2 regions of the Paenibacillus sp. strain BS8-2 genome follow, and region 1 is predicted to be linked to the other one. Evidence: predicted binding sites of a transcription regulator. Region 1 holds the regulator's gene; the other holds the start of a gene.
What was found. Region 1 encodes NrdR, which represses ribonucleotide reductase genes. Its sites were predicted from a motif close to AACACNATATATNGTGTT; they were not measured.
Positions count from the first base shown of each region.

Region 2: a site for NrdR is predicted at 8,424-8,441, ahead of ACX1C1_RS23070 (adenosylcobalamin-dependent ribonucleoside-diphosphate reductase). Genes of this name have one in related genera too.

Region 1 is NZ_CM137010.1:3,608,171-3,624,609, reverse strand. It holds gene ACX1C1_RS15540 (glycosylhydrolase-like jelly roll fold domain-containing protein) at 1-1,946, opposite strand, end outside; gene ACX1C1_RS15535 (hypothetical protein) at 2,104-4,155, opposite strand; gene ACX1C1_RS15530 (hypothetical protein) at 5,224-5,364, opposite strand; tRNA gene ACX1C1_RS15525 (tRNA-Ala) at 5,704-5,776, opposite strand; gene ACX1C1_RS15520 (SMI1/KNR4 family protein) at 5,963-6,946, opposite strand; gene pstB (phosphate ABC transporter ATP-binding protein PstB) at 7,076-7,915, opposite strand; gene pstA (phosphate ABC transporter permease PstA) at 7,962-8,804, opposite strand; gene pstC (phosphate ABC transporter permease subunit PstC) at 8,810-9,715, opposite strand; gene ACX1C1_RS15500 (phosphate ABC transporter substrate-binding protein) at 9,824-10,729, opposite strand; gene nrdR (transcriptional regulator NrdR) at 10,937-11,419, opposite strand; gene ACX1C1_RS15490 (small, acid-soluble spore protein, alpha/beta type) at 11,540-11,743, shown strand; gene ACX1C1_RS15485 (lytic transglycosylase domain-containing protein) at 11,842-12,420, opposite strand; gene coaE (dephospho-CoA kinase) at 12,417-13,013, opposite strand; gene ytaF (sporulation membrane protein YtaF) at 13,029-13,706, opposite strand; gene mutM (DNA-formamidopyrimidine glycosylase) at 13,843-14,721, opposite strand; gene polA (DNA polymerase I) at 14,811-16,439, opposite strand, start outside.
Region 2 is NZ_CM137010.1:5,262,033-5,278,471, reverse strand. It holds partial or broken gene ACX1C1_RS23125 (TFIIB-type zinc ribbon-containing protein) at 1-18, shown strand, start outside; gene ACX1C1_RS23120 (YdeI/OmpD-associated family protein) at 638-1,240, shown strand; tRNA gene ACX1C1_RS23115 (tRNA-Leu) at 1,305-1,391, opposite strand; gene ACX1C1_RS23110 (GyrI-like domain-containing protein) at 1,611-2,240, shown strand; tRNA gene ACX1C1_RS23105 (tRNA-Leu) at 2,299-2,385, opposite strand; gene ACX1C1_RS23100 (divergent polysaccharide deacetylase family protein) at 2,582-3,454, shown strand; gene ACX1C1_RS23095 (N-acetylmuramoyl-L-alanine amidase) at 3,419-4,180, opposite strand; gene ACX1C1_RS23090 (YqzE family protein) at 4,325-4,525, shown strand; gene ACX1C1_RS23085 (hypothetical protein) at 4,516-5,445, opposite strand; gene ACX1C1_RS23080 (YqhG family protein) at 5,567-6,517, opposite strand; gene ACX1C1_RS23075 (DEAD/DEAH box helicase) at 6,514-8,334, opposite strand; gene ACX1C1_RS23070 (adenosylcobalamin-dependent ribonucleoside-diphosphate reductase) at 8,542-11,016, shown strand; gene spoIIP (stage II sporulation protein P) at 11,411-12,481, shown strand; gene ACX1C1_RS23060 (Ger(x)C family spore germination protein) at 12,497-13,576, opposite strand; gene ACX1C1_RS23055 (GerAB/ArcD/ProY family transporter) at 13,560-14,654, opposite strand; gene ACX1C1_RS23050 (spore germination protein) at 14,647-15,975, opposite strand; gene ACX1C1_RS23045 (glycoside hydrolase family 88 protein) at 16,177-16,439, opposite strand, start outside.

The sequences.
Region 1 (16,439 bases):
TGTCTTACGCGATAACTGCGCAGGAACGGTTCGTATTTCCTGACCTCGGCATCGTATAAGCCTGATTTTTTCATTCTCTCTACGAGATTGCCGAGCGGCACAGTCTCAATCCGTTCGTTCGCGGCCAAGCTGTTTATAACGTTCTGATCCATCTTCCCATCGCTTGTCCGGCTCGGAAGACCGTCAATAAAGAAGACGGGAAGTCCTTGCTCGGCCAGCTCGTTCATACGGACCAACACGCTGCCCGGAAGCGCTTCGCTGTAAGGTACGATCAGGCAATCGAAGGTCTCCTCCAGCATCCGGAGCTTGCCGCTTTGGACTTCGACATCATTCACGATCGCGTCGCAAGGAAGGACGTCGCAATCGATTTGATTCCTCATCAGCTCTTTAACCGGCTTATGGAAGTACATTGAATCTCCGGACCATTCCGCTTCGGCGTGATAGAGAACGGCCGCCGTCGCCACATGGGTGCCGCCGGATAGAAGATGACTCATGCGATTCGTATAATGATTCAAGTATTTGTAATATCGGAATTGCGGATTCTTCCCTCTGGCATAAAGATGCGGAGGGCAGTCTCTGTCCGGGTATTCCTTCGGCGAGAAGGCATGCGGGACGAAATAATTGACGCCTCTGACGAGCATGTGGTCGGTCATCCACTTCATCAGCTTAAGACCTTCCGCCCAGCCATACGCGCCGAACACTTCGGCCATCGTACGGCCTTTTTTCTTCGGGTCCAAGTGACCAAGCGAAGAGGCCATCTTAGCCATCCCGTAAGTAAAGAACTCTGAATCGCCTTCCCCTACGAAGCCTCGCGTCGGAAGCTCGTCGAATCCTGGCCGCAGCTGCCAGAGCACGACATCCACTCCGGACATATCTTGCCCGCCAAGCGCCCGGAAGAAGTGCCCCGCTCCGCTGCCGAGACGTGCATGCACATTGCTGTCCTCGAGCACATGTCCGATATACTCCACGCCACGATCCCGGCACCAATCGCCGATCTGAGCCGTGAAATTTTCAGCGTATAACTTGCTTACCACATTCATATAACTGTAACGCATCTGTGACGCTCTTTCGCCGCCCTCGTGCCAGAGTAACGGCAAATACCTTCTGTAATCTGAGCCGAGCTCCGCTTCCATTAGTCCGTACATTCCCTTGCTCCACGGCAACGTGACCCCTCGTTTGCCCGGTTTCGAGTTAAAGTCCCATGTATCTTTATCATTATAGAAGCCGGGTTCGTCGGAGAAAAAGCCCGCCAAGGTTTTGCCGAAATCGTCGCGGTACCGCTCATAAAATGCCTCATGCACGGTATTGATCAGAATTCGCACGGAATCCGCAACGAGATAATTGATATAATCGGCCTTCTGCGGGTCGCCGCCATGCTCGCTTTCGATTAGAGTGAAGATCCGCCAGTAACCGTCTGGAACATCCCAATACAATTTTCCGTTCACAACATTTTCCGTCAAATCGTAGGACTCTTCCATCAAATCACCAGTGCTTGGATCTCGTCTCACGGCGATGACCCCGACCAAACTGCCTCCGTTGCTGAAGCCCGGATGGTACGGCAAAGGAGCAACCAAAAACGCCGAGTGATCCCGCGGTCCGATGGCATCCACGTGGCTTTCTGATAAGTATAGACGGCGAAGCTCTTGCGGTGCATCCTTTACGCGGCCTGCCGCGTGACCGGTCGGGAAGTGGTCGTCGTCCAGAATCCACACGCGCATGCCGCGCGTCCTTGCTTCGTCCAGAATGGCATCGATATCTTTCCACCATTTGGGTCCGAGATAATCCGGATGCGGCCTGGCTTCCACGCATACAGCACGGATTCCCGATTCGTGTATGCGCGCCATCTCTTCACGAAGAATGTCTTCGTCCTCGCCATGCTGCCAGAAGAACGGCAATATATAATTGTCTTCTTTGCCCAATAGAACATCTTGCAATCTTGTTGACATGGTTCATCCACCCCTTTAATATCTTCATCATATTGCAATGATCAGAGCGCCACTAACAGTTTTGCGGCAATCTCATTTGTGCTTTTCCGGCATTTTCAAAATCAATCAAAAGGCTGCCCTCCGTCATCCTCGACGACTTTCGGACAGCCTTGTATGATTATCTAACGACGACTCTTACACGACTAAGATTCAGCACTTGCGTATACAGGTCGCTTCGATCCCCTTTTCGATTCGATGCTGCGCGCAAAACAGGGAAGTAAGTGCCGGCCTTAGAGAACGAGTAAGTGGCCTCGACCCTCGCTAGCGAGCCCTCTTCGTTAAGGTAAACGAGGGTCGCTTCGATAGGAAAAGTGGCATCCCCTTCGAAATCCCACTCCGCGGAAACTACTTTGCCGGTATTCGGCGGAGCCTCGATCTCGGCTTGGAAGAAAACCGATTCACCGGCGGAAACCTTCGCCCGTTCGCCTCCGTTGGCTCTTAACTGGATAACCGGCTGAATCCCTCCGCGTTCGGCTGCAAGAGCCGGCACGATCACTTGACCGTCGACGACCTCATAATTGGTGTTGGCAGGAGGAGTAACCCCACGTTCCACCCATGAGATCAAATCTCGCAACGCCTGATTTAACGCGGGTACATAGGAGACAATATGAAGATCGTCTCTCGCCCCGTTTGAGCTTGTATCGGCGTGCAGAGCACGATCTACGAACCAAAGACGGAACCGTTCGTCCAGCTTTTCTCCCAATGCTTCCTTGACTTTGGTTCGATACCAGTCGGCTTGCCAAGGGAACGCGCTTTCATCCATAAGTGTCTGAACGACAATCATTTTCCCTTCAAAACATCCGCTTTGAACGGATCCCGCACCCCCGAAAGCGACGGCCGGACCGACCAAGAACGGACGTTGCGGGTATAGCGGCTTGCCTCTGTCGTCTCGGAACTGATCCCACACGCGATATTCACTTGTTGGTACTTGATGCCGGTGATAAGTCTGGATAGCGAGATAGTCCGAGTTGTCCAGCACGATTTCGTCGCCAGGCTTGATTTGATTTAAGCTTGGAACGGACGTGAAAAATCCGAATGCGGAACCGATAGTGGCGATTGTTCCGTCCATTCGACCAAGCGGAACCTTTAGTCCGGCCGCCTCGCCACTAGTCACCCGGATAAAGGCGCCATCCAGGTAGTAATCTCCCTCCGGTACTTTGGTCAGCTTGAAGGAAGGCAGAGATTGCTCCTCCGTCAGCATTTTCCAAGCATCATCTACACCCATATTGACCGCCTTTTCGGAATCCGATTCGTCTGACTCTCGTGGACGAATCACCTCCGTGATTATGGTCTTGTGCTGTAGACGCGCCCGAGAAGCCGTACTGTCAGGGTCGGAGCCTAAGTAACCCGGAACCGTCCAGAAATCCTCGAAATAGGTAGGATCCATCTGCAGGACGGAAGGAAACAATACCGTAAGCGCACCGTCGCCGATTTCATTGTAGGCAAACCATGCTTTAGGCGGGAAACCCATCTTGGTTATTTCCTCAAGCGCTTGTCTTTCTTCCGTGTTTAGTCCCTCATACATATTCCCACTGCCGCCAGGCTCCAACGCATCGATGATAGCAGGGAATTTATCTTTAAGGATTCGCATCGCGTGAACACGAGACGTGAACACATTCGGAATGGCCATCGGCGTTCCGATGACGAATGGAACCGCCCCGTCCCACACGCCTGTCGTATTTTCCATGAAGCTAATGGTTTTGAATCCACCGCCGCTGCCGCCCGAGATATATCCGAAAGGACGATGCGGGCCGAACAACTCCTCCGCTTTGACTCGCGAATACTGCGCCACTGCCGCGCTTGCGCGATATACAAGGGTGAAGTCAGGTGACATTCCGCCCATATTCGTTTCTACCAGATAAGCACCGATGGATAAGGCAAAGCCGATGATATTATCCACGCCCTCTTCCCTGCTTTGAGCCGTGTTTTCGCTTCCCTGAACGGGATATACCGGTTGGAAGAAGCGGCCTTCATAAGCTTCCTTAGGTGGAAAATAGAAAGAAAAACGGGTGTCGTTACCTTCGAAACCCCCGTGAATGTAACGATGCCTCACAGGCGCATCCCTCCACTCGTCGATGTCCACGTATGGGAGCTGAAATTGTGGATCTTCCAACCCGTTATATAGCGAGGCTGATGTTTGAGCATCATTATTATGAGAATTTGTCTCCAATTTAGTTCCTCCTAAGCGAAAACTTATTCTATTCGACAATCCATTTCCTACAGATTGATTAAATTATAGAGCGGCGTTAGACGCGATCGCTATCATAATGGCGGCAGATCGATTTGTTCTTTTCCGACATTTAGCACTTTTTTATGACCAGTATCAAAATAAAAAAATCTTGATTCGTCAATCATAACGACGAATCAAGATTTTTTGATTATCTTAGCGCATCCATCAAATTTTTCAGCACTTGAGCTGCTTGGGCAGCTTGTAGTTGTTAGTTAGGGTTGCCTTGCAGTTAATGCTACTGTCGCCTTAGCTACCAATAGATTTCAAGGCTTTGTTGGAGAAACAATTAGAGTCAGTGAGGTATCTTCCTTATTAGTTAGTTCCCGTTAAACATGCAGGTCTGTGCCGTTTTAACATTTTGGTCATAGGAACTGGCTTTCACATCCCAAGTCACGGAAGCTTGCACATCGCCCTTGCTTGTAGACATAGTGACGGTTGGAGCTGGCCAAGACCAAATTCCATTTTGGCTGTACCATTTGCCTTTCCGGAGAAGGGCAAAGGTTGAATAATTTCTTGAAGCGCTTTTATGCACGAAGGATTCTATGTATACGTTGAAACCGTAGTGGCGGGGATTTCGGCTTCGAACGCGTAAGTGTCTTCAGCAACAGTAAGGCTGCATCTCCAGTGTGCTCATTTTTCAATTGCCTGCCTGCCATTGCGGATTCACCCTGGCCATTTGCTTTCATCCATCCAGGCGGCAACGATCATGGCATTGCGAAGAAATGCGCATTACCTTCAATACCCAGATTTCCAACTACATCCATGAGAAAGGAAAAACCGCTACCCGTCTCGTTATACCAATCCGAATTAGTAGCCGATACATTTCCTTGGATGTCGTACTTTCATCAATTACAATCGAGGGTTCACATAATTATTTAACACCCATGTCTTTTAAGTGCTTTCCCGAAGTCCTTTTCCGCCCGCTATTCGCAGATCCGTCGCAATTCTGATTCAATGGAGAACGAATAATAAAGGGGTCCCTCACGCCGCATTCCCCGATTGAGGATTTTAATACAGGATCAGAGCCGGTATCGTTTCCTGCAGTTCTTTCGGGAATAGATTCGCATGAAGTTCCCAAAATCCATGAAAATGATCCTTCAAGATCTGTTTAACGATCCCTCGTTTCTTCCATGTTTCTCGCTTCTCCATAACGATTCCCCCCCATTTATTTTTTCGACTCGACTATCCACATTTTTTAGCCTCGTATAATTTCCTAAACAACAATAAACCCTTGCTACGCAAGGATTTCAAGGCTCTTAAGTTTGGTGGAGCCTAGGGGGATGTCCGAATCCATATTATTTGGCTGACGAAGCCAATTCGACGAGGACTTTAAGCGGTAGATTCAGACGCCGTGTTCGTCCGTTAGAAGCATATGCTTCGAAGCATCACTTCCACTTCCTGCGCGCGGGCGAACCTATAGGGGTTCTCTCCCCCCAGGCAATCCAAACGAAAAACGCCATCACGATTTGTGATGACGTTCTCTTCGTATGGAGCCTAGGGGGATCGAACCCCTGACCTCATCGCTGCCAGCGATGCGCTCTCCCAGCTGAGCTAAGGCCCCAAATATTGTGGCGACAAGGGATATAATAGCATATCGGTGGCGAGAACGTCAATCAAATTTTGCATCCATACGTCCTATTTAACTTGATTCCCAACATGCCAGTTGACTAACAATTACTAAATAATTCTTCAGAAGGACTTTGCATTTTATTATTTTATCATGTGGCTATAATGTAGCGCCAAAATATCAATTTTTCATTGATATCCAATCATTAAATTTCCTGGCATTTGCAGATTCTATCGAAACATACGGAGATTCAAATGTCGAGAATGCGATTAGATCCTTCACATATGAGCCTGCACAACCAATACTAATCCAGTTATCAAAAAAAGTTTCGAAATCCTCCCCTAACCTCCATCCATGATATTGACCTTCATTTGATAAGAAAATAACCTCGCCCACATTGTATTTCAGATCGATTGCATAATAACTTCCCATACCATCTCGCGCAAAGACGAGCGAATTCGCCCAATGCTGCTTACAATCATCGTCTAAATGCTCTGAGTCTTCTCTCATGACATTGTAATCCATTAATTTGTCTAAATCCCATAAGCCATCATCCAAGAATCCGCCTCCTTGTATCCTGGTTTCATAATCAAGTTTACAAGCACTAGATTCAGGAACATGCCAAAAGAAATGAACGCTCTTAGCATATGACATTAGGACATGCTTAAATGAATCAGGCATTGTGATGCCTAACTTCATCTCAATCCTAGAAATCTCCTCTTCAGTTGCCTTTCCAGCGATCTGTACGATACTTCTTCCGTGCTTCAGTATGGAAGCATCGCTAACGAACTCCATGCATTTAGTCCATGTGGAATAATCAATGATCCCACGACTTTTTCGACTATATGAAGCAGCTCTCAGTTCTTTCACTCTAGGCACATATACGTTCCCCTCAAATCGTATCCAGTGCGGGATTTCCATTTCATCAGATGGCATTTCTAATCTAAAATGGTTATTTTCCTGCAAGAACCCTATCCCTTTATCCGTAATTCTATATTCGACAATAGAAAACCCGCGTCGAATTGAGTTTGAAACTTCTATAAACCCCTGCTTCGCAAGCAGCTTTAGGAAGTTGTTGTATTCATTGCTATCCATTTTATAATATTCATGACCTGGTGTTACACCCTCTTTAATTCGGTCCAGTAGGTTATAGAGTAGTCTCATTTACATCACCTCCAATGAATAGCATACAAAAAAGTTCATCAGATAGTCCAATATGAAATAGCTGCAAAAGCCAAAAAAGCATCCATCTCCCTGGATGCCTTTTCAATACATTCACGAGTAACCTACAAGTCACCCAAACTTGCCCGTAATGTAATCCTCCGTTTGTTTGTGGGACGGGTTCGTGAACACCTTGCTCGTTACATCGGTTTCAACGATCTTACCGTTCAAGAAGAACGACGTCACATCGGAGATCCGAGCTGCTTGTTGCATGTTATGTGTGACGATAACGATCGTATATTGCTGCTTCAGCTCATTAACCAGCTCTTCGACCTTTAATGTTGCGAGCGGATCAAGCGCGGATGTCGGTTCATCCATCAGGACGATCTCTGGTTCCACCGCGAGCACGCGAGCAATACAAAGACGCTGTTGTTGGCCGCCTGACAGTCCCAATGCCGATGAATGCAGACGATCTTTGACCTCATTCCACAGTGCTGCTTGAGTCAAGCTGCGTTCGACGATTTCGTTGAGCTGCGATTTTTTCTTGATGCCATGTGCGCGTGGACCGTAAGCGATGTTGTCATAGATACTCATCGGGAACGGATTCGGCTTCTGGAACACCATGCCTACTTTTTTGCGAAGCTCGACGACATTAACCGACTTGTCATAAATATTTTCGTCGCCGATGCGTACCTCGCCATTGATTTGAACGCCTTTTACAAGATCGTTCATCCGATTGAGCGTACGCAGAAACGTTGATTTGCCGCAGCCCGACGGTCCGATCAAGGCTGTAATTTGTTTCTCGGAGATATCCAGATTGATTTTGTGCAGCGCTTGGAAATCTCCATAGAACAAGTCTAGATCCTGCGCAACGATCTGCGGCTTGGCGTTTCCGGAATCAACGGCATGGCCATTACCGGCTGGTACAGCTCCGCTAATCGATTTGATCTGAGTGGTTGGCACATGAATCATTCCCTTCTAGTCATTGTAGTCTGCCTTTATTTGAACAAGCACATCATTATGAGAAACGTTTGATCAATCTGCGGAACAGCCAGGTTGCCGTCAAGTTGATGATCAGAATTAACACGATCAGCACGGCCGCTGTTCCGAACGCCATATCCATCGCACCTGTTTCCATCGCAACCATGTAGAGATGCAAGGATAGTGTACGGCTTCCGTCCATCAACGATTGTGGAATGAGCAGCGTACCGCCCAATGTTAGAAGGAATGCCGCCGTCTCACCTACGACGCGACCGATCGAGAGAATAATACCTGTAATAATGCCGGGCATTGCCGTTGGCAGGATCAAGCTCTTAATGGTCTGCCACTTCGTCGTACCTAGCGCAAGACTTCCTTCGCGCAGCGTATCCGGTACGGCCTTCAACGCTTCTTCGGCTGTACGAACGATAGTAGGCAATACCATCGTCACACCGGTTAATGATGCGGAGAGGATCGACCAGCCCCCAGTAACAGGCTCCAGCAAGATTACAAAAAATGCAAACCCGAACAAACCGAACACGATGGAAGGAATACCCGCCAATGCTTCCGTTGCGAACCGGATCATGGCCGTAATTTTCCCTTTGGCTGTATACTCGTTCAAGTAAATGGCTGCACCTACGCCAATAGGTGTGGCAATTACCATGGTAGTTACGACTAGATATACGGTACCTATAATGGCAGGGAATATACCGCCTTCCGAACCCATCTTGCGCGGCTTGGAGGTCAGGAATTCATAGTTGATCATGGAGAAACCCTGGCTCAAAATATAGCCGATTATAAAGATCAATACACAAACCGTAAGCAACCCAAGTCCGCTAAGGCAGGCGAAAGCGATTCGTTGATTTCTGACTACGTTGTTCATGGCAATCACTTCCTCCCTTTCCGGCGAACCAGCAGCGTCGTGACGGAGTTAAGCACGAGGATAAACAAGAACAACACGATACCGGTAGCGAATAGTGCTTGCTGATGCTCAGGTCCAGCGTAACCCATCTCTAGCGCGATATTTGCAGTCATCGATCTCGCAGGAGCGAATAATCCAGTCCAATCGAGTGCCGGCACAAGCGGTGTATTGCCGATAACCATAATAACGGCCATCGTCTCGCCAAGCGCCCGTCCAACCCCAAGAATCACAGCAGTAATGATACCGGATTTCGCTGCAGGCACTAGAACTTTGTAAATCGTTTGCCAATGGGAAACCCCAAGAGCAAGTGAGCCTTCTTTATACTCACGAGGTACTGCTTTGAGCGCATCCAGTGAGATGTTGATGATAGTTGGCAAAATCATGATCGCCAATATAATAGCGGCTGTTATGATGGAATAACCCGTTTGATAGTTCGATGGCAAGTAGTCTGCTAAGGGCCCTCGCTCCAGGTTTGAGATCACACCTCGGACGGCGAACATTCCGAACAAGCCGTATACGACGGATGGAATTCCGGCTAACAATTCAACAGCTGGAATAATAATCCGGGATATTCGTACATGGGCAATTTCTACAAGATAGACCGCTACTCCCACGCCCATCGGCGCACCGATCAGAATAGCTACAAAGGTTACATAGATCGTACCTACGATCATCGGCCAGATGCCGTATACCTGATTAGTAGGATTCCATACACTTCCGAATAATACATCAACGATTCCGTATTTGAAGAAAATAGGCATACCTTCGATAAAGATGAAAACTCCGATTAACAATACACTGAATACTGCTGTAAATGCTGTGATGAACAGAAAGGTTTTTACGATTTTCTCTTCCAGGATCCTACTCAACATCAATCCCCCCACGACACGACGGTCAATATGAACCATTCTTTAGAACAAACGCGGAGGATAGCGCATGATCTGCTATCCTCGCGATTGCATGTTTACAATTTTAGAACATTATTTCACTGTTACATAACCGTTATCAGCTACGATTGCTTGACCTTCAGCGCTAAGCACATAGTCGATAAACGCTTGTGTAATCGCCGTGGATTCTTTGGACTCGCCTACCAGGAAGTTGAATGGACGTTGGATCGGATACAGACCGGATTTGATGTTCTCTTCAGTCGGCTCGTGATCGTCAACTTTAACTGCTTTTACGCTATCATTCAGGCCGCCAGTGGAGATGTAACCAATTGCGTTCACGTCTTGGCTAACTGCTTCACGAACTGCCCCAGTGGAGTTTTGGATGATCGCTTCAGCGACGAATGGCTCTTCGCCAAGTACCAGCTCGCCGAATGCATCGCGTGTACCGGAACCTTCTTCACGGTTGATAACAACGATGTCGCCCGCTTGTCCGCCTACTTCGCTCCAGTTCTTGATTTGACCAGTGAAGATACCTTTGACTTGATCTACAGTAAGATTCTCAATATTATTGCCTGAGTTAGCTACTACCGCGATACCGTCGATTGCGATGACGATTGGCTCGATACCTGTTTCTTCGTCTTTGATTCCTCTGGAAGCCATACCGACATCAGCTGTACCTGCTTGTGCTGCTTTGACTCCAGCGCCGGAGCCGCCGCCTGCAACTTCAATTCTCGCATCTTTGTTAACGCCCATATAAGCTGTTCCAAGCTCTTCTGCTAGTGGTTGTACCGATGTAGAACCTGCAAGTGTTACCGTTCCGCTAGCTGCTGCTTCAGGAGAAGGCGATGCCGCTTCCGTTGGTGCATTGCTCGGAGCGTTAGTTGCTGCACCGCTCGTATTATTGTTGTTGTTGCTTCCACAGCCTGTAACAATCATGGCCGAAGTTAGTACAGTTAGAACAGCCCCCGTGAACATCTTACCCTTTAGAAAACTTTTCATTGGTTTCATTCCTCCACCTATATTTTTACTGGCTACAAATTGAATTATAGAGAGCATTTTTAAAGTGCGTATATGCGGAGTGTAAATTCAATGTAAAATGTAAAATGTTTTTCCTCGTTCTCAACAATTGTTCAACAAACGCAAAAAAAGGAGCTGGTCCACGTCGCATAAAGCGAATGGAGAAGCTCCTTCATCTTGATTATTCAATTAATTGTTTCGTTCTCCGCCATTTAACGGATGTTTCGACAATAGGCTGTTCAGTTCTTTCATGAACATATCGATATCTTTGAACTGCCGATAGACGGATGCGAACCGAACATAGGCCACTTCATCAACGGGATACAGCTCATTCATGACAATGCTGCCAATATCGCTGCTGTCTACCTCCGCATGGGCTGTTGTTCTTAGCTCCTTCTCTACCTCGGAGACGATGACTTCAAGACGTTCGACTGGAACTGGACGTTTCTCACAGGCTCGAATGAGACCTCGCAATATTTTGTCCCGGCTAAATTCTTCTCGGCTGCCATCCTTCTTGATGACAATTAGCGGCGTTTCCTCAATCATCTCAAACGTCGTGAACCTCCTGCTGCATTTCTCACATTCGCGGCGGCGCCTGATTGATTTGTTTTCGTTAGCGGGTCTGGAGTCCAGCACCTTGGTGCCGGAGTAATCGCAATATGGACATTTCATGTAGAATGGACCTCCTTTCGTGGAACGAATCAACATTAATTTCTCTGCCATACGTTTCCTGTAATGAAAACTCGAATACGACACATAATACATGTACCAACCGCAAGGAGGTGAACATCAATGGCATCGAACAACCTGGTTGTACCGCAAGCGACAGCTGCTCTGGACCAAATGAAATATGAGGTCGCTCAAGAGCTTGGCATCGCGATTCCGCAAGACGGGTATTACGGCAACATGGCGACTAAAGACGCTGGCTCCATCGGGGGCTCTATCACGAAGCGTCTAGTCCAAATCGCTGAACAATCCCTGTCTGGCCACAAATAATGTTGATTCATTAGTCGTATGGATAACAGAGGTCTCGAAGGTGCTTGTCCTGAAGCGACAAGCCCTTCGGGGCTTCTTGTCTATTGGCATGGTCGGCATTAATCGAATTCCGGATACAAATCCTTGTACTTATTATAATAATAAAAGACCCGTTGTACATAGTGTCTCGTTTCACCAAACGGTATTTGGTCCGAAGATTTCAGCTCTCCGTCCCATTTTTCTTCGTCCAGCCATTTGCGAACGTTGCCGGGACCCGCATTATAGGCGGCGATGGAAGCGACTTTATTATGATCAAATTGCTCATGTAACGTTGCCAGATACCAGGATCCGATCTCGATGCTGACATCTGCCCGATTCTTAAGCATGTCTTCGTCTACAGACTCGAAGCCCGCCTTCTCCACAACCCATTCCGCCGTTGTTGGCATCAGCTGCATGAGTCCAAGCGCACCTTTCTTCGATTCCTTGCCCGTCTCGAAATTGGACTCTGCGCGAATAATCGCAGCAACAAGATGCGGCTCCAGATCGTAGTTCAAAGCGCTTACTCTAATATCTTCCTTGTAATGGATGGGATACATCCAGCGTGCCAGCCAGTCGGACTGGACAAACAATACGGCAATCAAGACGATTAACGTCAAGAACAGCAGCCTTCTTACAAGCTTTCCCTTCCTCTTCCTCATACGAACCCCTGACTATCCCAGAATTGCTGTACCTGTCGCTCCGTCTCCTCTAAGGATCCGCTGTTATTAATAAGCCAGTCCGCACGTTTGCGTTTCTCTTCGATGTCCATCTGCAATGAGATCCGCCTCGTTGCTTCTTCGGGGCTCATGCTATTCCGATCCATCAGACGCTGATGCTGCAGTTCAACTGGCACATAGACAACCATGATGCCTTGATACAAGGCTTCTTGCTTGGTTTCGTACAGAAGCGGAATATCGGCTACAACCAGACCGCCTGGATTCTGTGACTCGAAACTATGTATGCGCGACTGCATGCGTTGACGGATTGCTGGATGTGTAATGGCTTCGAGCTGACTTAGCTTTTCCTTGTCGTGAAAAACGATTTTCCCTAATGCTTGCCGATCCAGCGTCCCTTCAGGATGAAGGATAGCTTGTCCGAACAGAGAGGCGATAGCCTCAAGCGCGGGTTCTCCAGGACGGACGATCTCCCGCGCGACTTCATCGGCATCCACCAACTTGGCGCCTCGCTCTGCTAGCAATCGTCCTACTGTGCTTTTGCCGCTGGCAATACCGCCTGTTAATCCGATGATCATCCGTATCACCTCAGATCATAATAATTTCATAACGCCTAACATGATTAATAAAATGCCTGGCAGCACCGTAATGGCGTGCATACTCTTGTTGGCAGCGAACCGCATGCCGATCCGTGTGCCGCACACCAGAAACACCGCGCTGGATATCGCGATCACAAGCGCTGTCGACAGAGCCGGCAACTCAAGCAAAGCAGCGCCAATCCCGGCGCCGAATGCGTCAAGCGACAACGCAACGCCCAGCATAACAGCTTCCGAAGCGGATATGATTCCGGAGCGGTCAACGTCGGCCGTTTGCGGCTTTCGTAAGATTTGGATAACGAGCCCAAGTCGCTTTAATTCGAGCTTCAAGATCGTCATAGGAGTGGTCGTGACTATCACCGGCTCCGCTGGGATGACCAGCTCATCCGATTCCTTGCTCTTCTTGCCAATCTTCAACTGTATGAGCGCCCAGCAACCAATCACAATGAGAATCCCGGCGCCGACCAGCTTGGCTGCCGTCTCCGATACGAATCCGCCTAACCATCCGCCCGCTTGCATCGACAGCCAGATGATGATGCCGGAGCAGCAAGCGATAATAAACACCGACAGAAACGGAATACGTATCTTCCTTAGCCCATACGTAACACCGACCCCGAAGCCGTCCAGACTGACAGCAAAGGCCAGCGCAAGCATAGATAATACATGTGCAACCACCTTGAAGCGCCTCCCCGCAAGGACGAACGCCGACTATCCCTTAGTGGATAGGGGCATTCGCCTATCGTTCCTACCCACATCATCATATGCGGATAACGGTTCGGGGTGCACAAGCAAAGCTGGGATGGCAGTCCTCTTACGAGCGGACAACCGGTTGTTTCGTTGCTTGGTTACGTGTCCGCTTCGGCGACAAGGGCTGACAACGCTCACAGATATGCGTGCCTCTGCCGCCTACCACGAACTTACGGATCGAAGCTCCGCAAGAAGGACAAGCTTCGTCCTTGCGTCCATACACAAGCAATTGATGCTGGAACATCCCCATCTCGCCTTGTCCATTCACATAAGACTTAATGGAGGAGCCTCCTGCATCAACTGCGCGCTCCAGTGTGGCTCTAATGGAGTCGTACAGCTTTTCCCATTCTATATCGCTAAGATTCTGAGGGCTGCGCTCGGGATGAATACCCGCTTGGAACAACGCCTCGTCTACATAGATATTGCCTAACCCTACAATATGCTCCTGATTGAGCAGAAGCGGCTTGATGCGGGTCGATCTCCGTTCTAGTCTATGGCGCAGCGCATCAAGCGTAAACTCGTCTCCGAGCGGCTCCAGCCCAAGTTTGACAAGCGGCGGCAGCAGCAGATCCTCGCCAGCAGCGAAGAGATGCATCGTGCCGAATTGGCGTACGTCTTTGTACCGGAGATCGGTCCCATCATCCAGATGAAACAACACATGCGTATGGAGCTCCGGCTCTTCATCAGAAGGGAATACTCCGTAGCGGCCTTCCATTCGCAGATGAGAGACCAGGACGAGTCCGTCCAGCACGATCCGCAGAAACTTCCCTCTTCGCTCCACCGTTTGGATGGTACGTCCCGCTAGTGCATCCGCGAATTGTTCGGGTTCGGCGGGCCGTTGTATAATTCTCGGCAGCTTTACGGTGACGGATTGTATCCGCCTGCCAGCTACCAGTTCGATTAATGTTCGTCTTACCGTTTCAACTTCCGGCAATTCAGGCATGTCTCTTCACCTCTGAGCCCATTATACGGCATACGTCATCTTGCCGTCGCTGTTCGTACAGCATGTGCCGCATGCCAAATGTTGCAAGTCTACTTCGCCTCATACCAATTCGACCCATAGCTGACATCCGCTTTGAGCGGAACATCCAGCTTCAGGGCGCTTTCCATCACTTCGGGCAGCAGCTTCTTCATCAATTCCAGCTCGTCGTCAGGTACTTCGAATACAAGTTCGTCATGTACCTGAAGGAGCATCCGGCTCTTCAAGCCGCGCTCTCGCATGGCCGCATCCATCTGTACCATTGCAAGCTTAATGATATCTGCAGCCGTGCCTTGGATCGGCGAATTCATCGCGGTCCGTTCGGCAAATGAACGAAGATTGAAGTTCGATGCGTTGATCTCCGGCAAGAAGCGGCGGCGGTCCAGCAACGTCGTGACGTAGCCGTCCCGCTTCGCGCTGGCGACGATATCATCCATGAACTTCCTTACACCTTTGAAAACGTTAAAATATTGTTCGATAAATTGACCCGCGTCTTTGCGCGTAATACCAAGGTTCTGTGACAATCCGAAATCGCTGATGCCGTATACGATCCCGAAGTTAACGGCTTTGGCGGAGCGACGCATGTTGGCGTCCACTTGCTCCGCCTCCACTCCGAAGACGTCCATAGCCGTCTTGGTGTGGATGTCCATGTCGTTAATAAAAGCTTCCTTGAGATTGTCATCGCCCGAAATATGCGCCAGCACACGTAATTCAATCTGCGAATAATCGGCTGCGAGTATATGCCAGCCCGACTCCGCTGGGACAAACGCCTTGCGGATTCGCCGGCCTTCTTCTAGACGAATCGGGATGTTCTGCAGATTGGGGAACTGACTGCTCAGTCGACCGGTCGCTGCGATCGTCTGGCGATAATACGTATGCACCTTGCCCGTTTCCTCCCGAATTTCCTTCAGCAAGCCCTCAACGTAAGTGGATTGCAGCTTGGACAGCTGTCGGAAGTGAAGAATCGGAGGGATAATCTCGTGATAAGGCGCAAGCTCCTCCAGCACTTCGGCGTCGGTCGAATAACCGGTCTTCGTTTTTTTCCTGGCTGGCAAGCCCAGCTTCTCGAATAGAATCTCACCCAGCTGCTTGGGTGAATTAATATTAAACTCCACGCCTGCCTTGGCGTAGATATCGGTCATGATCGAGGACAACTGGGATTCCAGACTAGCCCCCAGCTTCTCCAGCTCCTCGCGTTCGACCTTAATTCCTTGATGCTCCATGCCGGCAAGCACGCGTGCAAGCGGCTGCTCCAAATCGTAATACAGCGCGTTCATGCCAGATTCCGACAATTCTTCGGTAATAACAGGCACTAGACGCCGCACAGCATCCGCCTTTAGCGCCAAATGGCGGAATAAAGCGTCATGATCCGGCACCTTAAACTTGGCGCCTTTGCCATATACCGCTTCGTCTGACGGCACACCTGTTAGCCCGAAGCGCTCATTAATCGCGCTAAGCGACAATTGCGTATCGGTAGGATTAAGCAAGTATGCCGCAAGCTGAATATCGAATGCAGCGCCGCCTAATGTGAACCCAGCCCAGCTAAGCGCAAGCTCCGACTTATGCAGATCGAAGCCATACTTCGGACGATCCTCGGCTCCTAACCAATCTATGATTTTCGAGGCAAAAGCCTGTCCCATCACATCACGATGAATGACAAACACTTCGTCCTCAACGGATAC
Region 2 (16,439 bases), 1.7 Mb from region 1:
CGTGACGACTATGAGAGAATGGAACAGCAGCTGGATCAGCCGTCTTACGGCAGCCAGCCTCCCGTACAGCCAGGAACTGCTGCACCTTCCCAGCCTCCGCTTGGTGGATTTGGCAATGCCACTGGTCCAGCTGGCGCCGGTTCGTTTGGCGGCAGTCAACCGAGCGGAGGGCAGGGGGGATACGGTGGAAGCTACGGAAGCGCGCCTGGCTCTGCACAGCCGGGTTATGGCAGTGCACCGCCACCTCCAACTGGCGCCGGTTACGGCGGTGGAGTGGGACAAGGCGGATATCCGCCGCCTCCAGGCGGTCATAGCAGCTATCCCCAAGGTCAAGGTTACGGTCAACCAGGCCAGCCAGGTTACGGCCAAGCGCCTGGGCAAGGTCAAGGATATGGCCATGGGCATAACAAATACGGTTATGACAAGTATGGTCGGCCGTACAAAAAGAAAAAAACGGTGCTTGATGTATTCGGCGATTTGTTCGATTAATCGATTCGATGTAATCAATAAATCCTCCAGTTCCTAATGGGAATTGGAGGATTTAACTTTGGTTAGTGAACAACATGAACGGGATTGAACGGGGAAAAATGAGTAACCACTCTGTACAAGTTGTACTCGGAAGGGAGATTGCGTCTCAATGGAAATAGAAGAATACATTCCCGTCCGAACGCGAGAAGCACTAAGGGAATGGCTAAGGGAGAATGGGGGAACAAAAGCATTCTGCTGGGTTGCTGTCAGCATGAAGCCGGTGCCGGGCACGCTCCTATATTTGGATGCGGTAGAAGAATGTTTGTGCGTTGGGTGGATTGATGGAGTCAAGAAAAAAATATCCGATACCGAGACGATCCAGCGATTATCCCCTCGGCGAAAAAAAAGCAACTGGACCGAACTGAATAAAGAACGCGTTCGACGTCTCGAAAGGCTGGGTCTGATGCGCGAGGAAGGCAGGATGGTATTGCCTGACATGAATTTCGATTCCTTCGTAATTGATGAAGATATATTGAGGAGACTGCAAGAGGATCAGGAAACGTACCAATGTTTCACTGCTTTTCCTTCTTTGTACCGTAGAGTTCGCATCGACAACATCCAAAGCATCAAAAAACAACAGCCGGAATTGTTCGAGAGACGATTGGACAAACTGCTTGCCCATTCGAAAGAGAATAAGATGTATGGCGACTGGCATGATCATGGTCGGCTGCTGGACAATGAAACAATCGACAGCGAAGAAACTGGAGAATAAAGCCTTACGCTTATCTATAAAAATAAAAAAGACTTGCCATTAGGCAAGTCTGTTCGTTTAGGGTTGGTGCGGTCGAGAGGACTCGAACCTCCACGGCTGTTACACCACTAGAACCTGAATCTAGCGCGTCTGCCAATTCCGCCACGACCGCATGTCAACTTGTGTCAACAGAAAATAATATATCATAGGACTGAGAATGTGGTCAAGCATTTTTAAATTAAAGTAAACACATGCCTAAGTGATCATTTTCCTGATGAGTCATTATGATCTAATGGATGAAGGAAATTATGAGAGTTAGTCACAACTTGCAAATATCGAACAAGTGTTCTATAATGATGGGAATACTAGTGAGGTCGGAGAGGATATCGGAATGGAACAGAAATACGAATGGAAGAAACGGGACAAATCGATTTACATACCCAAACCAGAGCCTATGGTTATTGAGCTCGAGCCCTACCAATACTTTATGCTTCGAGGTAAAGGCAATCCCAACGACTCTGAATTTCAGGAAGCGATTAGCGCTTTGTATTCTTTATCGTACGCGATCAAGATGTCACCGAAGAAAGGCGTAGCGCCACAAGGTTATTATGACTATACAATCTTTCCGCTAGAAGGGATCTGGGATCTCGAAGTAGAGGCAAGGGGACAGTCTGTGCTGAATAAGGACAAATTGGTATATACACTTATGATGAGACAGCCTGATTTCGTGACGGCTGAGGTAGCGCGAGAAGTCATTGACGCAGTATACAACAAGAATCCTCATTCCAAAGTGGGAGAAGTCACATTTGAAGCGCTGCATGAGGGATTAAATATCCAGATGATGCATATCGGACCTTACGACGATGAACCTCAGAGCTTCGCTATAATGGAGCAATTTGGTGAAGCAAATCAACTGAAGCGAATTTCGTACACACATAAAGAAATATATATATCGGATTTCCGCAAGACAGCGCCAGAAAAGTTAAGAACGGTGCTGCGTTACCAAGTGTCTCGCAGCTAATGTATACCCGATTAAAAATAAGAAAAAACCCAAGCTCCCGAGCTTGGGTTTCTTACATTGGTGCGGTCGAGAGGACTCGAACCTCCACGGCTGTTACACCACTAGAACCTGAATCTAGCGCGTCTGCCAATTCCGCCACGACCGCATGTCTGAAGTGACGAGATTTATAATAGCACGGGCAGAGAGGGGAAGTCAATCTGTGCAATAAAGTTTGAATTTTCAGCATATTAATTCTTGGCCATACTCCTCCAAATTCGATTGTTGGTACATAAATCCACTTCATACGTGGAAAGGTAATGTTAGGAAACCGGATAGGTTGTGAACAAGGAGGATGTAATGAAATGAATTCCATTAAGTACAATAGCAAAGAGAATCGGCATCAACCATTTAACGAGCATCGCAAATGGATTCATACTGCGTTAAGAGTCACTACGATTATGGCTTTGTTATTGTGCTGCTCAGGATTGCGTGTGTCTGCCGAAGGAGAGGGCCAACCCACACAACCTGCCCATCGTACGGTGACAATTGTGATCGACGACTTCGGCAATGGCATGAACGGGACAGAAGAGATGCTGCAGCTTCCGGTGAAATTCGCCGTCGCCGTCATGCCGTTTATGCCGACGACCAAACAAGATGCTGAAGCAGCGTACAAGCTGGGACACGACGTGCTGATCCACATGCCGATGGAACCGAACCAAGGGAAACGAAGCTGGCTTGGTCCGGGAGCGATTACGGTAGATCTGAGCGATGCGGAAATCAGGCAAAAGGTAGAAGAAGCGATCGCGGAGGTGCCGCACGCGATCGGAATGAACAATCATATGGGCTCCAAGGTTACTGCCGATGAACGGATTATGCGGGTTGTGTTGACTGTGTGCAAGGAGCATGGATTGTTTTTCTTAGACAGCAGGACGACATTCAAATCAGTTGTTTCAAAGATCGCGAACGAGGTAGGCGTACCTGTATTGGAGAACCATGTATTTCTGGATGATGTCTATACAGTAGAACATATCTCGAAGCAGGTAGGCGTCATTCGCAAACATATGGCTACCCATGAACATACGATTACGATCGGGCATGTTGGTCCGCCTGGGCCCAAGACGGCATCAGTTCTGCGACAAAGCATACCCGCACTGCAATCGAAGGCAGCTATCGTTAAGCCGTCTGATTTGATCAGAGCGCTAATTGGCGACCCACTTGTATTGCCGAATCCCTGAAGCAATGGCTTGAGCGATTTCGAGTTGACGCCGGGGATCCGTTAACATCGTACGATCGTCTTCGTTGCTGATGAACCCCATCTCCACGATAACGGAGGGCTGCTCGACACCACGGAGCAAATAGAAGGGCCGTCCTTCGCGCGGCATCTCTTCGGACTGTTGCTGACGATTGAGCGCATCTTGGAGGCAGAAGGCCAGCAGAGCGCTTTCGCCTGTACTCTGATGCAAGACAAGAGGCCCACGCTTCACACGATTACGAGCCCAATTGACATGAAGACTTACGAGCAGCTCGCTTCCAATCTCTTCAGTCAATCCTTTGCGTTGCGATAAGTCGCGCCGATGTCTTGAGCTCGTGCGATGCCAGCGATTGTCGTCGCTTAATGCGTAATCTTCTGTTCGGTTCATGACGGCGGGTATGCCTTGGCTCCGTAAGAGGACATACAATTTGCGGGCTATCGCTAAGTTGATATCCTTCTCAAGCAAATCGCCATGATGCGCGCCTCCGTCGATGCCACCATGACCTACATCGATAATGACCGTCGTCGATGGCATCGTCCATCGATCGCTTGGTTCGCCTTGACCATTGAGATGATTGGTGTGAGAATCACTGCTTGAATCTCTGCTTTCGTTGATATTTATCTCGCTCGAGCCCTTGGCACTCACGGATGGTGTAGCACAATGAAACACAATCATCATCAAGCTAATTGACAATATCATACGAAACATGTCGGACACTAACCTCCTAGGTGCCTAATCTTTATCATTACTTCCGTTAGCGTGGCTATTCGGAGGGAAAGTCATTCATGACTACGATAAGTTTGATCGGGGAATGCTGTTAGTAACAACACTTATCATATGGAGGCGTTCAGGATGGCTGTTAAAGGCGGGAGCGAATTAGTTAAATATATGACGGAACAATTCGTCACTTATATGGAAACACCGGCAGAGACACGTAAGCAAAGCAAAACGTCAGCCAAGGCTGTAAGGGAGCCATGGCTGACGAAATGGTTCGGGTGGGGACCGCTTAGTCTAATGTTATGGTGGCGCGGCCGAGCTGGACGTCAACGATAGAACTGTCCGAGCGTGAGGAGCAACGAGGCCGGAATATATCTTCGGACCTCCGCATTCTCGTCGCTTGATAAGCTAATAAACAACTCTCCATCGGACCATGTCGTATAACCCAATACGGACCAGACATACAACATTCGACCTTGGAAGGCTTCGCTGACATATCGGAGCTCTGCGCCATTACCAATGTTTTCTTTCATGATTGCAGCGGGATTCGAAGAAAATGGATAAGGGCTTGAAGTCAGCCATGGCAGTCGACCGTAAGGATCGAAAGCGGACATGGCAGACGATGCAATGACGGAAGCGTGGGCGTTAGTCAGCCCATGCTTCTTTGCGTTACCTTGTAAACGGCTCCAGCCTTCGGAGTCTACAGGAAGTTCCTCGCCGGAATAAGCATCTGTATAATGAACATTGTTACTGGCGATATCCGTTGTTGCATTGTTCGTCGTAACCTGCCATGCAGCTTGCAAGGGGTGTACATAGAGCCTCCTTGCTTTCATTGACGATCCCGTCAAACCTAACTTCTCTAATGTTAATTGAAGCGACTGATTGCTGAATGGCGGATATTCGCCAATCCCGTATTCACCGAGTATAAAACCTCCTGCATCCTTCGCATAAACGACCATATACCCTACGATAAGCTGATTTTTCTTGAGCAATACGAGCCAGCTGTGCGTTCCGGGTCCAAGCGGCGCAGTGCTAATCCAAGAGCCACGCCAATCCTTAAATGTTTCATCCCCGGAGCTAGACAACTCGTCCATCCATACTTTTGCTTGCTCTTTGAGCGTTATTGCCTGTTCGCCAGGTTGGTGCGTCACGGTATAAGCGGGCGTAAATTCTTGGGCGGAAGCTCCGCTCGAGAGACTGAGCATAACAGCAAGCATCGTTGCCGCTGTCGCGATTTTCCAGCTATTGCGCATCATTATCACCTCTGTTGTTCATTGTAGCGGACAAGCTCGAAGAAGACTGTTGCAACCTGTCGTTCAATATCGGGAGAGGAACCGCTTCTTTTGCCGCAATGAAACGATTCCCGTCAGATCCGTATCAATCAATGCCCTCCAGATGGAAAATGCCGCAGTTAATGGCGGATGCCGTCACTCTAGGCTCATATTGCCACTTAATCTCCGCTTGCCGCTGCGAGAATTGTTCCTGAATGGCAGATAAATTCTCTGGCAACGCATTTGCGATCAACGGCTCATAGTAGGAGTTAATTCGACGCAGCTCTTCTTGCAATCTTGCCGAAGCATCTTCGGCCCATCTGTAATCATATGACTTCAATTTGCGCTCCAATGCTTGCTCGATTAATGACAGCGCTTTGTTATAAGAGATCCCATTCCTCGCGAGGTGTATGTTGGCAGGCAGCCGCGGTGTCAGCTTCAACAATTGCAGCTGATCGTGGAAACCTTCTACGATATGACCGGTAACCAGCGATACGCCGAAGCTATGAATTTCATCTCGCTTACGATCACATGTCAGCTCAACGCGCAAATTGACGCCTAACCATGCGGTGTACGGGGTGGAGCTATAAGGATTGCCTCCGCGTTTGTCCGGATCTTGAAATAGATAGACATAGCTGCCCTTGCTTAGCGTTGCCCCAAACAAAACATCCAGCTTGCGAGATCCGAAATATAGGTCCTCGCGTGGTACGCGTGCCGGTGCGGCGATGCTGGAATTAATGAAACCAAATGATCGGGCTAGTGCAGCGTCTGCGGAAGAAGCCATGGGATCACTAGCAGTGGAGGCAGCTGACGTTGGCTCGGGTTTGGCGATCATCGCCTCATACTTGGGTTTGTCCGTGACAAACAAGAAGGTCATCGTTTCGGGTTCTGAACCTATCCGGTCGACAAAGCTCCAATAATAGGGGCGGTTCGTCAGCTCGCGGTCTGCCGCAGGTGAGAGCTTAACCATATAATGCGCATTCGACTTCTCTAATACCGAACAGCCTGTTGCGTCCAGGAACCGACCTACAAATTTGTGTATCTGCTTTTCGTTCACTGTTTAACCTCCACGCTCTGACCTAACCGATCCAGCTTCACAAGCAGATCAGGGCTCTTGGTCGGCTCATGATCCGAACGAAGCTGGCTGATGGAGCTGCCAAGCTGATCAAGCTGCTGCTTCAGCTCTTGCTCGTCGGTTGCTTCTAACATCGCCTTCGCTAATCGCTTCTCAATAGTTTCGCCGCCGTCCATTTTCTCCAGGATATGATCCAGCTCGCCAATAACAAGCTCGAACAGGTTGATCTTCTCGTGGAGAAGTCCGACGATATGCTCTTCGATCGTACCTAGTGTACACAGATTATAGATTCGGACATCCTCTTTCTGACCAAGACGATGCACGCGGCCGATCCGCTGCTCGACGCGCATCGGATTCCAGGGAAGGTCAAAATTAATCATGTTGCGGCAGAACTGCAGATTGATGCCTTCACCGCCGGCTTCCGTTGCGATCATCACTTGCGCGCGCCCACGGAACAGGTCCATCATCCAGTCCTTCTTGCCACGATTCATGCCGCCTCTGTAGGGGACAGCGATCATCTCTTTGGATCGGAAGAACTGCAGCAAATACTCTTGCGTTGCCCGATATTCTGTGAAGATGATTACCTTCTCATTCATCTCTTGGACGAGCTCCATCGCTTTTTCCGCTTTCGTATTGGCTTTGATTCCTTTGATCTTCTCGACGAGCCCCCAAATTCTAGGTCGCACTGGAGAATCCTCTTCCGTTTTCTTGAATAGGTTAATTAACGTTAGGAACACAGCGTCACGGCTGCTGCATACTTCGCGCTGCAAGGTGACAAGCGATAGCATACTGGACAGATCACCGCCGCTTTCGTTGTATCGTTCCTTGACGAAGCCCGTAACGGCATCATAAAGAGCTTTCTCGTCTTCGGAGAGCGACAATGGGATATTTTTGACATGACGTTTGGTGAAATGGATGCCGCCGTCGCCGCGCCGGTTACGAATCATAACGCTAGAGAGCGCCTCTTGCAGCTGATCCTCGTTTTTGGGCAATCGTTTGTCGACGACAAAGTTGGCAGCAAACTCGCTTTGACCGCCTAGCTGACCGGGCTTGAGTAATGTAATCAGGTTATATAATTCATCCAGATCATTTTGGATAGGCGTCGCGGTTAGAAGCAGGCAATACTTCTTGCGGAGAAGATTGGCGAACTGATAGTTCGTCGTTTTTTTGTTTTTGAGCTTATGAGCCTCATCGATGATGATGAGATCGTAATCGGTGCCTAACACCTTCTCGCGATGGGGCTCGCGCTTGGCCGTATCGATGGAAGCAACCACAACATCGTATCCCCAAGTATGCTCTCTCTTCTGAGCGACTGCGGAAATTCCGAATTTTTGATTGAGCTCCCGCACCCATTGCAATACTAAGGAAGCGGGAACTAAGATGAGCGCCCGTTTCACGAGTCCGCGGACCATATATTCTTTGAGGACGAGTCCAGCCTCAATTGTTTTGCCGAGGCCAACCTCATCCGCGAGAATTGCCCGCCCGCCCATCTCATGGAGCACTTTGCCAGCCGTTCCGATCTGATGAGGCAGCGGCTCAAAGTCTGGCAGCGTACGCAGACATTGCAACTCTTCGAAGCTTTCGACGCGTTTCGCTTGTTCGGCTTCCATTGCGAGTTGGTACAACGTCCAGTCATCCCACTGTCCGCCTCGGGATACGCGGTGCTGGAGCTCTTCGAACCAGGAACGGTCAAATTGCAGATCGACCAACGGGTGCAGTTTCCGTGTTGCAGTGCCCTCGCCGCTGGCCGTCGCTCCTGCCGCTGAAGGTTTGAATGATGACGATATTTGATCGGTCATAGGAAGCTCCTCTTCTTCGAAATAGAAAGTTTGTCATTAGTATGACCTAGTTGGCCCATAATCATAAGAGAAGCTGGAAAATGTAGTGAATGACTATATATTGTGTGTTAAAATGAAAAACAAATACTATATATAGTGAACACGTTGTTGGGTACAAGCTAGGTAAGGATATCTCGTTCAAATCCGCGGCAAGGGAGAGGATATCAGATGGCCAAGAAACTTGATGGACTGAGTGAAAAAATCTTCTTAGATCGTTATGCGAGAAAATGTCCGGACGGCCAATCGTGTAAAGCAGGGGACACCGTACTTGTCCTTGTGAAGGATGATCCCAAATTTCCTTCTAAGGAAGTAGGCGAAGTGATTCAGCGCGACGGGCAAAATGTTGTGATCCGCTTACTAAGCGGCGATGTGATGACATCAACAGTCGAAAAGATCATTTTACCTCTGGAACGGACGCCTGCCGAGATGTGGGAGCGGCTAGCAGAGTCGATTGCATCTGCCGAATCCTTGCCCGCGAAACGTTCGGAGTGGGTGGGGCGCTTCCGAGTGATGCTGGACGACTGGAAACTTGTTCCGGGCGGCAGGATTATGGCAGGAGCCGGCGCAAGTGATGAGCTGACGTTATTTAATTGCTATGTCGTGCCATCGCCCAAGGACAGTCGCGGCGGCATTATCCACACACTTGCGGATATGACGGAAATTATGGCTCGTGGGGGCGGCGTCGGGATGAATTTGTCGACGCTTCGACCTCGGCGAGCCATAGTCGCCGGTGTGAATGGGTCTTCTAGCGGTGCCGTCTCTTGGGGAGGCTTGTTCAGTTATACGACAGGGCTGATTGAGCAAGGTGGATCGCGACGAGGCGCGCTTATGCTGATGTTGAATGATTGGCATCCCGACCTCATGGAGTTTATTAAGGTCAAAGAAAACATGGGTGAAGTGTCGAACGCCAATTTATCGATATGCGTCAGCGACGATTTTATGGATGCGGTGAAACGGGATCTGGACTGGGAGCTCGTGTTCCCGGATACGAAAGCGGAAGGTTACGACGAGTTATGGGATGGGGATTTGGCGAAGTGGCGGAGTCTGGGCAAGGAGGTCAAAACCTACCGACGACTTCCTGCCCGCGATATCTGGCACACGATTATCGAATCGGCGTGGAGATCGGCGGAGCCTGGCGTCGTATTTATGGAACGGTACAATAAACAATCCAACAGCTGGTACTTCAACCCGATCACGTCAACCAATCCATGTGGCGAGCAAGGGTTGCCTGACTGGGGCGTCTGTAACTTGTCCGCAATCAATTTGTCCAAATTTTACGATGACGCAAGTCATGATGTGAACTGGGAGGAGCTAGGAGAGGTGATACGCTCCGCTGTTCGATTCCTGGACAATGTCATTGATGCAACGCCGTACCACTTTGAGGAAAATGAACGAAACCAAAAGTTAGAGCGGCGTATTGGTCTTGGGACAATGGGGCTGGCGGAGCTAATGATAAAGCTCGGTATCCGGTATGGCAGCGAAGCGTCGATTGGATTCGTGGATCGGCTGTTCGGTTACATTGCGAAGGAAGCGTATTTGGCTTCCTCGCGACTGGCAGCCGAAAAAGGCTCCTTTCCGGCCTTTGATACGGAGCTTTATTTGCAAAGCGGCTTCATGAAGGAGCTTGTTTCAGCGTTTCCTGAGGTGGCGGATGCGATTCGCAAACAAGGGATGCGCAATGTTACGGTGCTGACTCAGGCCCCGACGGGAAGTACAGGAACGATGGTCGGAACTTCTACAGGGATCGAACCGTATTTCGCCTTCGAATATTATCGTCAAAGCAGGCTGGGGTACGACAAGCAGCTTGTGCCGATCGCGCAAGAGTGGCAGGATCACAACCCGGGCAGCGAACTTCCCGATTATTTCGTAACGGCGATGAGCCTGTCTGCAGAGGATCATATCCGAATACAAGCCGCTATTCAGCGTTGGGTGGACAGCTCCATCTCCAAGACGGCAAACTGTCCGGCAGACTTCACAATCGAAGAAACGAAACGGTTGTATGAGCTAGCCTACGAGCTGGGATGCAAAGGAGTCACTATCTACCGTGACGGTAGTCGAGACGTGCAGGTGTTGTCGGCAAGCAAGAAGGATTTAGGGGAGGAATCGGCGACGGGCACGGATGCAGCGACGGATAAAGCGATAAAAGCCGATCGTGTAGAATCAGACAAATCGTACAAACGTCGCCCAGCCGTGCTGCGCGGAGCCACCTATAAGATCAACACGCCGTTCGGCATGGCTTATATTACGATTAATGACTTAGGTGGATTACCGGCGGAAATTTTCCTGAATGTAGGTAAGGCTGGCTCTGATGTGTTCGCGATGGCAGAAGCGCTTGGCAGGGTGTGCTCGCTCTTCCTCCGTTACGGCGATCATGGGGACAAGGCCAAGCTTCTTATCAAGCATCTGCAGGGGATCGGCGGGACTGGCGCAATCGGATTCGGCTCCAATCGCGTAGAATCGATTGCCGATGCCGTTGCAAAAGCACTCGATACACATATCAACGGTGAAATCGAGCAGCTTGATGCACAGCCGGACGATTCACATGCCTCGCTGGATCTATGTCCATCCTGCGGCTCTGCTGCCCTTGTCAATCTCGAAGGCTGCAAACAATGTTCGATTTGCGGATTTAGTAAGTGTAATTGAGTGTGGGGAACGCGGTGAGTCAGAATATCAGACACATGTCCCTATACCAAATCAGACCAAAAGCTCTCTGCAACCTGGGATTGATTGTTAATCCAATATTTTTCATACAGGCTATAGTACTTTCTTGAGCAGATGTTTATTCGGTGGACATTGATTATGTCTATTTAGATGGAAGGGTTCAGCCCCCATATCATATTGGGGTTGGCTATACCTCAGAGCATAGAGAAACCCAGCGTTTTTTCAAAACGTCGGGTTTCTTTATTTCGTTAATCACAAAAAAACCTCTCCAAATGATAGAAATATGAGAAAGATAAAAACTCCCACTCTGGATTCTAGCGATTTGTACTGTGACATATAGTAGTAACAACGCTAGAGTGAACTGGGGGTTGTTACGATGATGTACAAGCTGCGCGAATGGCTCGTGTCCGGCACTTTTTTTTCTGTTATTTGTTTGTTTTCGACGATAGTCAGCGTGGGATGGGGGCTGGCCGCCAACACTCAACCGACTACATATGCGGCAGTCGAAGAGATCCCGTCGCCGTCTGACAACTGGTTTCTGCATGCTGCTGCTAAGACAGAGCTGGCGGCTCTCGGCGGTCTGCAAGCTCTTCCGTCATGGGACAAGCTCAATCATCTATACGGTTTATCTTCGACAAGCGTCATCAATTCGACAGATATCTTGTTGGCTGCTGCTGACGATCAGAACATCGCAACGGACAAGCCGCTTACAGACAAAGATACGCAATCAACGACTTCGACGGAGGCAACCGTCCCTGTCAAAGCAACAACTGAGCAGCCGGCACAAGCTGCGAATACGCAAAAAGTCGATAAACCTGTTCAGGTTGCAAGCGCAGCCCCAACTTTCCTCATCTATCATACACATAACCGCGAATCCTATTACCCCGAGCTCAAAGCAGGAGCCAAGGATGCCAGCTCCAAGACGGTTAATGTCACACAAGTCGGCAAGCGGCTCGCTGCTAGCTTGGAGAAGCTTGGTCTGCCTTCCATCCACCAAACGACGGATTACCCCACTACGGTTACGAAATTCAACTATGCCTATTCCTACAAATATTCGAAACAGACGGTCGTTGAGGCCTTAAAGGATCATAAAGAATTGACGTATCTCTTTGACATTCATCGTGACTCGCAGAAACGGAATAAGACAACAATCGAGATCAACGGCAAGGCTTATGCCAAAATATTATTTGTTATTGGTGAACGAAATCCAAATTGGAAAGAAAACAAAGCATTTGCGCTTAAGCTTCATGAGGCGTTAAACGCAAAGTATCCCGGCATATCTCGTGGCGTTTTGTCCAAGGGGCCTGGGACGGGCAATGCGGAGTATAACCAATCGCTTTCGCCTGGCAGCCTCGTGATCGAGATGGGTGGCGTCGACAATACGCTCGAAGAAAGTTATCGTACAGCCGACGCGCTTGCTGCGGTAATGAAAGAGCTGGTAGTTTAGATATCCACTGGTCCGCTAGGAGTCTCCGCGCAGCAATCCCGTATTCTGGATGACCGTATTGACTTCAACTTCGTACTCTAGCTTGGGCAAATAATCTTGACGCCATCGTTGAAGCTGGTCACGATCCAGGTCTCCGCGGAAGTATTGACCGGCGGCCATGATATCGGCACCTGCTGCCTTCATCTTTCTCATGACGCGGTCGTACCTTGCCCGGAGCAGCTTGTCCACTTCTTCCTTGATTAGCTGCGGACTTGGATTGCCTTTGGTCTCGAGCAGCGTTACTCTTAATCGAATCTTTGATTGGAGATACGGAATTCCGTCCCGTATGCGATGATGATGGAAGTTGATACTGCAAATAATTTCGACGGTTACGTTTTCCATCACTTCGATTTTGCCCATTGCACTGCTGCCGGAGAAGGCACTTACGAGCAGTGTTTCTCCTTTCGTGAGTTTGCCTACCATTCGGCCGTTGCGAATAATGGCGGAGCCGTTGCTCTTGATGACTGTTCCGGTTCCTGAGTGTACAATGGGCATCGCGATATCATGTGTAAACGATCGCATGCTTCTATAGATTTCCCAAATATGGGTACTGGCGACTTGGGGATTCCAGCCAGCTTCTTTCTCGAAGAAGCTGAGTAGAACGGTGCCGTTGTTTTGGGTATATGAGTCAATGTTATGGAAGAACGATTCGAGAGGTTCATCGCAGATCGCAACCATCACCTTACTGGAAATATCGTGTGAGCGCATAAACGATTCGACCGCATCGCCAAGTCCTTCTTGAGCGAATTTATCCTCGAATAGAATGAGTTTGAGATGCAGCAGATCGATCTGACTCTCCATATTGGTGCTGATCTGATCGACCACTGCGCTTATCGTAGAGCCTTGACCTTTGATGACACGCAGGCTGGCGTTTGTATTGCTAGGCTCGGGCACTTGCAGGATGACTTGATATTGGTCACCGTTCTTGGCTATCCCCATAACGATTGGCAATGAGCGATGATTGATGTCCTTATTGTCCCAGCAGCCTCCGATTGGCATGGTAAGCACGATCACAAGGAAAGCAATCAGTATACGTTTGTTATTCATTTGACGCATGCCGGATGCCCCCCTTCCGGTGATGAAGGATCCCTAGCACAAGCGTGCCGGCGGGAATGACCAGCATGATATAGAGTCTCAGCAGCGTATTCCACCACAATAACTGCTGCAGATGATCCCAATCCGTAATATACGAGCATGCGATATATACAAGGAGACAAAGGACGGCTGCTATGATCAGTGAGCTAACTTTCATCATTCGCTGCACCATATAGATAGCGTTCCATAAGATCACAGATAGATAGAGCAATATTAAAGCAATCATGCTAAGCGTAAAGAACAGAGAGGCTCGCTCGAACATTAGCCAATTCACCTCTACGATGTCCGTCACCATAATAAAAGGGAAGAGGAAGGTGGAGGCTGAGCTATGTCCGAACGTTAATAGTGGCACATATACGGCGATTAACATCAAAGGAAACAACAGTAAACTGGCGTATCGAATTTTGCGCTGGTCAAAGGTGATCGTTGGCTGAATGAAACCAAGAAATAGGAAGCAGCCGCCCGATACAATTAAACTCATAAGGAACTGGCGATTAAACAGGAATGACCAGCTAAATGCGGTATTGTCGTAGAGAGGCACTAGATAATGCCAATCAACATGCTGGAACGATGATACAAGGACAAACAGCAGTGGGGGCACGCATAAGAGAAGCAACAGTACGCCTGTTCGGAATATCGCACCAATACCTTGTATGGCAAGATAAGTCGAGACGACAAGGATTAGAATCATAATTGCCCAGAGCGGTGTGCTGGACAGAAACATTAACGAGATAATTTCGCTATAGGCCCGTGTAGAAATGATAGCAACAACAATCAAGTACAAGAAAACGGGCGTCATAATGAGTAGGGTTGCCCATTTGCTCCACCTCATAAAGATATCAATGACATTGCTTTTCTCGAAGCGCCCGAGTCCCCACATATAGCTCCATACGACAGCGATATGGAGGATAAAACAAGCGAAGACAGCAATCCAGTGTCCGCTTTCCATCGCCACAAGAAGGTTGCTCGGATACAAAAAGAAGATAACGCCAATATGAATCAGTACATATAAGACGGCGACTTGACCCGACTTAACCATTCTGCTCACTCCTCGGTTTCATCAAATGGACGTAAGGGATGCCAAATGAAGAGATACTCGCCATATAGGCGCATATAAGAAATAAACCTGCAAGCAAGCCGATAACGCCATAAATGGCAGACAGCACGACGAGCAAATATTTGAACATCCGAATCGTGATCGAGTTGTGGAATCCAACAACAACTGACGCCGCAATCGTCGTCGCGGCAAGGATGATAATCAACAAATTGCTGACCAGCTTCGCGCTGACTACAGCTTGTCCGAGGATTATGGCGCCTACCATGGTAAGTGTCGGACCGATACTTTTGGGCAGTCGTATACTGGCTTCGAGAATAAGCTCTAATATGACCAGCAGCAGCAACGTCTCTACGAGAGACGGGTATGGAACATCGAGTCGACTCTTGGCGATGGACAAAGCTAATTCTATGCGCAGCACATCGGGATTAACTGAGACAAGTGCAACATATAAGCCAGGAATGAGGATGTTGATTAAAACACCGATGATACGCAAGACACGAATCAGGTACATAAAGATTACTGGAAAACTACGGTCATTCTCTATGGCAAACATGTCCCAGATCAAGCTCGGCAGAATGATGGCAAACGGCATACGATCGAGAAATAATACGACTTTTCCTTTGCGCAGCGCTGTCTCCGCTTCTTGAGGCAGCTCGGATGTATTAAATTTCGTGATGAGAGACCATTTGGAGAAGCCAAGCGCTAGAGACAGCTCCTGCAAATTACGGATATCCATCGTTTTGTTCTGTTCGATCATCGCCATGACGTTGTCTAACAAACTCCGATCAACCACATCGCCGCAGCACATCAAGATGAGCCGCTTCTGTTGCGTGGTGCCCAGCAGGAAGGAGTTGACCTGGAGATGCTCAGAAGCAAGCTGTCTCCGCGTTAGTCCGATATTGGTATCCATATCCTCGGTGTAAGCGCTGGATGGACCGCGCAGCACGTTTTCGGTCAAAGGTGTTTCGATACTCCGTGACAATACTCGGTTGACCGGGGTTAGTATGACGATCGTTTCTGCTAGCACGAATTTTAAGATGAGATCTCCGCGCAGAATCGACGAAAACAGCTTTTCTTCGGTTGGTTCATGCTCGATGTTACCTAAGTTAGTCATGATGGTGTTCATATCGAGATCCATCCTGCGATCATGATGAACTTGATTCTGAATATGGGTAAGTGTGGCGGTAAAGTCGAGGAGGGACGAAAGTCCAAGGATCTCTATCTCCAGATCGGCAAAGGTCAAGTATTGATGCCGCATATCTACGTTCATGCCTATTTTTTGCTTTAAATTTCGCAGATTCATCAGTAGAGGCACCTCACGTTCGGTTTTCTTCCATTATTTCCATTGATGCAGGACGGTCATACTGTCATAACATAAAATAACGGTGATAACATGTTCCTAAGATTATCATGACCGAAAAGAAGAAAACCGACCGGTCCAGTGGTGCTTGGACGGTCGGTTTTTGTTCGATTATAAGAATGTATATGCAAATACCATCACACGCTAGAAGATCCGATTCTTCCAGCCGTTAAGCTTCGCAAAGGCCTCTGCAAAATAATAGTCGCCATAGATTAGCGATACGTTCACATTCACATTGGCAGGTTTATGACCGGTACCTTCGCGGAGAATTGCCTCACGCTCCGGTATATCCCAATTTGCATAGTTTTCGCTTAATGCATACAGGATGCGCTCCGCAGCCGCAGCATAGATGCGCTGTTCGACAGCGGGCACCAAATCCGCAAGCTCGAGTAATCCAGAAGCGGCAA